Linked DNA regions of Accumulibacter sp.. The protein of the gene in region 1 binds, or shares a complex with, the protein of each later gene. Links are inferred from orthologs where the notes say so. Each region holds a gene or a part of one and is shown on either strand. Other genes may lie near its edges.

The links.
Region 2: the proteins of trxB (region 1) and trxA are in contact, whole or in part, in a crystal structure (PDB 1F6M), measured with the Escherichia coli proteins. The link is inferred for Accumulibacter sp. from one-to-one orthologs.

What each region holds. Positions count from the first base shown.
Region 1 is NZ_JAZKUG010000001.1:3,877,830-3,881,055, reverse strand. What follows is about bases 155-3,059. They hold trxB (thioredoxin-disulfide reductase), read left to right. Parts: upstream 155-1,076; coding sequence 1,077-2,042; downstream 2,043-3,059. Other genes in these bases: V5B60_RS16985 (P-II family nitrogen regulator), read right to left, coding at 2,883-3,059; V5B60_RS16990 (Smr/MutS family protein), read left to right, coding at 2,111-2,680; V5B60_RS17000 (Crp/Fnr family transcriptional regulator), read right to left, coding at 207-914; V5B60_RS17005 (DNA translocase FtsK 4TM domain-containing protein), read right to left, coding at 155-182. Outside these bases: more of V5B60_RS17005, read right to left, coding at 1-154; more of V5B60_RS16985, read right to left, coding at 3,060-3,221.
Region 2 is NZ_JAZKUG010000001.1:2,453,772-2,456,768, reverse strand. The notes cover bases 322-2,997. They hold trxA (thioredoxin TrxA), read left to right. Parts: upstream 322-1,334; coding sequence 1,335-1,661; downstream 1,662-2,997. Other genes in these bases: rho (transcription termination factor Rho), read left to right, coding at 1,861-2,997; fdxA (ferredoxin FdxA), read right to left, coding at 815-1,138; fadD (long-chain-fatty-acid--CoA ligase FadD), read right to left, coding at 322-565. Also shown: more of fadD, read right to left, coding at 1-321. UniProt on the Escherichia coli protein: Participates in various redox reactions through the reversible oxidation of its active center dithiol to a disulfide and catalyzes dithiol-disulfide exchange reactions.

The DNA.
Region 1 (3,226 bases):
GCGTGCGACCAGCCGGGATCAGCCGGGTCGTAACCCCAGAGCGAGAGGGCGATGAAGCTCGCGACCACGATCAGGACGAGCCAGCGCGATTCACGCAGCAGGACTGCGATCTTCTCCGGCAGCGGGCTGGCTGTTCTGGAGGGGTAGGGAATCCTGCTGCCGAGTTTGCTCAACAATGCCATTGCCGGGTTCTGCAACAAATTCTGTCAGGAGCGCTGGGCGCTGATCGAAGCGGGCGATCGCTTGTCGAGAATGACCGTGCGACCGTCCTCGACACGAAAGTAGCCCCGGTTCTCGAGGTCCTTCATGACGCGACTGACCATTTCGCGCGAGGCGCCGATCATCTTGGCGATGTCCTGCTTGGTCACCCGGCGCCGGATGACGCGCTGCCCACGCTCTTCCTCGGAGAAATCGAGCAACAGCTTGGCGACGCGGCCGTACACGTCGAGCAATGCCAGGCTCTCGATGTTGCGGTCGGCCTCGCGCAAGCGCTGCACCAGGCTCTTCATGATGTTCAGGCAGAGGTCGAAGTTCTCGGCCAGGCAGCGCTTGAAGTCGCCCTTGGTGATCACCAGCAGCTCGCAGGCTTCGGTGGCGACGACGTCAGCCGACCGTGGGCTGCCGTCGATCAGGCCCATTTCGCCAAAGAACTCACCGGGGCCAAGCAGGGTCAGAATCACCTCACGGCCCTCTTCGTCACTGTTGAGAACCTTGGCGCCGCCGCTGATCAGCACGTAGAGGGAGTCCGTGCTGTCGCCGGCACGAACGATCGTCGTCTGGCGCGCGACCCGGCGGTGAAAGGCAACCTTGGCGATCTGCTCGAGCTGGGAATCGGGGACTCCGGCAAAAATCGGGATGCTGTGCAGCAGGGTGAGACTGGGGCCTCTCCTGGTCTGCTCGACCTGAGTGTTCATGGGCGATTCTTCCGTCAAGTGAAGTGATTTCTATCAAGGGCTTGCAGGCCGATTATAAGGCACTTTGCAGGGTCCCGACGTTAACCGGTGGTCGCGGCGGGAGCAGACTGACGAGAGATGGCGGTTATAATTTTCGCTGACCTACCAGGAGAGTGACCGAACATGAACCAAGCAACCCGCCACTGCCGCCTGCTGATCCTCGGCTCTGGCCCCGCCGGCTACACTGCCGCGGTCTATGCCGCACGTGCCAACCTGCAGCCGGTGCTGGTCACCGGCATGGCGCAGGGCGGGCAGCTGATGACCACGACCGACGTCGACAATTGGCCGGCCGACGCGCAGGGCGTCCAAGGACCAGAATTGATGCAGCGCTTCGAAGAGCACGCCCGACGCTTTGAGACCGAGATCGTCTTCGACCACATCCACACGGCGCACGTCCGCGAACGGCCGTTCACGCTGGTCGGCGACCTGGCGACCTACACCTGCGATGCGTTGATCATTGCGACCGGCGCGTCGGCGCAGTACCTGGGGCTGCCGTCCGAAGAGGTTTTTGCTGGTCGCGGTGTGTCGGCCTGTGCGACCTGCGACGGTTTCTTCTACCGCGGGCAAGCGGTGGCGGTCATCGGTGGCGGCAACACTGCCGTCGAGGAAGCGCTGTATCTGGCCAACATCGCCAGTCACGTGACGCTGGTGCACCGGCGTGACCGGTTGCGCAGCGAGAAGATCCTGCAGGACAAGCTGTTCGCCCGGGAAAAGGCGGGCAAGGTGACGATTCGCTGGAACTGCACCCTCGACGAGATCCTCGGCGACCAGTCCGGGGTGACCGGTATCCGCATTCGCAGCACGCTGACGGACACGACCGAAGACCTGCCGCTGCTGGGCGTCTTCATCGCCATCGGCCACAAGCCGAACACCGAGCTCTTTGCCGGTCAGTTGGCGATGGAAGGCGGTTACCTGCTGACGCAGGGCGGCCACCAGGGTAACGCCACCGCGACTTCGGTCGCCGGTGTCTTCGCCGCGGGCGATGTGCAGGACCATATCTACCGCCAAGCGTGCACCTCCGCCGGCAGCGGCTGCATGGCGGCGCTCGACGCCGAGCGCTATCTCGACGGTCTCGGTCTGGCGGGCTGAGCGCTCGCCCGCGCCGTCGCCAGGCAGCCCGCGCAGCTTCGCCTGAGGCATGGGGAGCGAGGCCGGCGATGAGTCAGTTCAGCCGTCACAGTGCGGAGGACCTGGCAGCCTTCCTCGCCGCTGTGGACGGTGCGCAGCCGCTGCGCAAGCCCAACCGGGTCTGCCTCGATGGGCCGAAACCAAGTCCGCGGCCGCGACAGCGCGAGATCGACGAAGCGGCCGTACTCGGCGAGCTCCTGCATGGTGCTGTGGCCATCGATGACTGGCTCGATCTGGGTGGCGCCGACTCGTTCCTGCGCTGCGGCGTGCCGCGCAGCGTGTTGCGCGATCTGCGGCGGGGCCGCTGGAGCATTCAGGACCACATCGACCTGCACGGACTGAACCGGCAGCAGGCGCATGCCGAGGTGGCGCGCTTCGTTGCCGAGGCACGGAGTACGGGCAAGCGTTGCCTGCGCATCGTGCATGGGCGCGGCCACGGCTCGCCGGGGCGCGAAGCGATCCTGCGGCAACTGGTCAAGGCCTGGCTGGGTCGCCACCGGGATGTCCTGGCTTTCTGTCACGCGCCGCCGAGCGATGGTGGTGACGGTGCCCTGTGGGTGTTGCTGAAGGCCGGCGGCCAAGCGCAGCCGCTCCGCTGAAGGGCCGGCCCGGTGGCGATCGCTGCCGCTGCTCACTCGCTCCCGCCCACGGCCGGCTTTGCGCAGCCGGCCGCCTACGGCGGCGCGCTGCATGCGGCGCGAAACCCTGCCTTCGCCCTCACCGATCCGTCTGATCCGTCTCGTCGTTCGCTCGCGCCTTGCATCCTGGACTGCTCGCGACGACTTCGTCACGACTCGGAGCTCAGATCGCCGACTCGTCGACCTCGCCGGTCCGGATGCGCACGACCTGTTCGACGTTGCTGACGAAAATCTTGCCGTCGCCGATCTTGCCCGTGCGTGCGGCCTTGACGATCGCATCGATGGCACCCTCGGCAGCAGAATCCGTGACGACCACTTCGATTTTCACTTTTGGCAGGAAATCAACCACATACTCGGCTCCGCGATAGAGCTCGGTGTGGCCTTTCTGGCGGCCGAAGCCCTTGACCTCGGTGACGGTCAGGCCGGTGACGCCGATTTCGGACAAGGCTTCACGCACCTCGTCGAGCTTGAACGGTTTGATGATCGCTTCAATTTTCTTCATGCGTC
Region 2 (2,997 bases), 1.4 Mb from region 1 along the record:
CCGTCCTGAAATTGACCGCCCGCGTCAGGGTCCAGGCGGGGACCATCTTCTTCACGTACTTGACGACGAAGTTGACCACTGCTCCCTTGGGGAAGGGAAGCATGTCACCCAGACGGGCCACGAGGATGTGCTTGACCGGTGTCCGGGCGACCACCTGCTCGAGCGTCACGGCGAAGTTCTCGAGAATGACGATCACTTCGGCACCCGAGTCCTTGAGCTGGTGTTCGAGCTCGCGGGGCGTATACAGCGGGTTTACATTGACTACCACGTAGCCGGCACGCAGCGCGCCGAAAATGCAGATCGGATACTGCAGGACATTCGGCATCATCAGCGCCACGCGCGCGCCCTGCGGCAGCTTGAGAACGGACTGCAGGTAAGCGGCAAAATCCCGTGACAGCTTGTCGAGTTCGCCGTAGGTGATCTGTGCGCCCATGCTGAGGTAGGCGACACGATCGCGATACTTGCCGACACTCCTTTCGAACAACTCACCAAGCGACTTGAACTCGCTCAGGTCCACCTCCGCGGGCACACCCTTCTGATAGCTCTGCAGCCAGATTTTTTCCACTGTTCTCCTCCTGTCGTTGCCTTGTCCAATATTTTCACTCTTGCCATGCCCACCAGATTTCCGGCCACTCCCCGCCGGGCAGGGGTGGCCCGATGAACGCAAACCAATACCATTCTAGAGGATTTGCCCTGCCGCTGCTGTCCGAATGGCTGTTTCCTGGCTAGCGCAGCGAACGGGTGACCGATCGATTCACATCGTGCCTGGTCAGTCAGCGCTCGCCACCGCCACCAAGAACGAGCGACAACGGGATCAACGCTCGAGATACTTGAGCTTGTCCGGCTTGTTGCTCCACTCGTCGGCGTCCGGCAATGCTTCCCGGCGCTCTGAAATGACCGGCCAAATCTGTGCCAGTTCCGCATTCAGGGCAATGAACCCATGCTGTGCCTGCGGTACATCATCCTCGGCGAAGATTGCTTCCGCCGGACACTCCGGGACGCAAAGGGTGCAGTCGATGCACTCCTCGGGATCGATCACGAGGAAGTTCGGCCCTTCATGAAAGCAGTCCACCGGACAGACGTCGACGCAATCCGTGAACTTGCACTTGATACAGTTCTCTGTAACAACGTACGCCATGATCGTGTTTCTGGAGATATGAGACGATGCCGACTATAGCGTACTTGCAGCCGTTCAGGCCAACGCACGACTTCCCTTGGCAAGTTTTTTTCGCTAGCATTGCGTGGCTCGCCGATTGGAGTCCCGGTCGCTCCCAGGGCAGCCCCCCGTCTGCGCTTACCAAGATCCCCATCCAAGATCCCGCAAGAGGCTTTGAATGAACGAACACATCCATCACGTCACCGACGACAGCTTCGCTGCCGACGTATTGCAGTCGGCAGAACCGGTTCTGGTCGATTACTGGGCAGAATGGTGCGGCCCGTGCAAGATGATCGCGCCGCTGCTCGACGACATCGCCACCGACTATGCAGGTCGCCTGAAGGTCGTCAAGCTGAATATCGATGACAACCAGAGGACGCCGGCCAGTTACGGCATCCGTGGCATCCCGACGCTGATGCTGTTCAAGAACGGCAACGTCGAGGCGACGAAGGTGGGGGCACTGTCACGCGCGCAGTTGGTCACTTTCATTGACAGCAATCTCTAAAGCCGCTACCCTCGCGACCTGATGGTTCCGGGGGCCGACGCGAGTTTCCCACTCGGACCCCCCCGCCCGATCCAAAGCCTTCAGGCACTCTCGCTTTCTTGCAGCAGCCCTAGCCGTCCTCTCCCGGCGGCCGCCGCACATCCCGGGTCGATCTGCCTGCGAACGGTCGCCCCGTCATTCCCTCATCTCTCGTCAGCACATGCAACTATCCGAACTCAAAGCATTACATGTCAGCCAGTTGCTCGACATGGCGGTCAACAACAACATCGAGGGCGCCAATCGCTTGCGCAAGCATGAGCTGATCTTTGCCCTGTTGAAGAACCAGGCCCGCAAGGGGGAAAGCATCTTTGGCGACGGCACGCTCGAAACCCTTTCTGACGGTTTCGGCTTCCTCCGCTCGCCGGACACCTCGTACCTAGCAAGCACCGACGACATCTACGTCAGCCCGAGCCAGATCAGGCGCTTCAACCTGCACACAGGGGACACCATCGAAGGGGAGATTCGGACGCCCAAGGAAGGAGAGCGCTATTTCGCCCTGGTCAAGGTCGACCGGATCAACGGCGAGACGCCAGAGGCATCAAAGAACAAGATCCTCTTCGAAAACCTGACTCCACTGCATCCGGCCGAGCATCTGGCACTCGAACGGGACATCCGCGGCGAGGAGAACATCACCAGCCGCATCATCGATATCATCGCGCCGATCGGCAAGGGACAACGGGGGCTGTTGGTAGCCAGCCCGAAGAGCGGCAAGACCGTGATGATGCAGCACATTGCGCACGCCATCACCAGCAACCATCCGGACGTCTCGCTCATCGTGCTGCTCATCGACGAACGTCCCGAAGAGGTGACCGAGATGACCCGGTCCGTGCGTGGAGAAGTCGTGGCATCGACCTTCGACGAGCCGGCGACTCGCCATGTACAGGTCGCCGAGATGGTCATCGAGAAAGCCAAGCGCCTGGTTGAACACAAGCGCGACGTCGTCATCCTGCTGGACTCGATCACCCGCTTGGCGCGCGCCTACAACACGGTGCAACCCGCCTCCGGCAAAGTCCTCACCGGCGGTGTCGATGCCAATGCACTACAGAAACCGAAGCGTTTCTTCGGTGCCGCGCGCAACATCGAAGAAGGCGGCTCGCTGACCATCATCGCCACCGCCCTGATCGATACCGGCAGTCGCATGGATGACGTCATCTACGAGGAGTTCAAGGGCACGGGCAACATGGAAATCCACCTTGATCGCCGGATGGCGGAAAAACGCGTCTATCCAGCGATCAACGTCAATCGATCGGGCACGCGCCGGGAAGAACTGCTGCTGAAACCGGACGTCCTGCAGAAG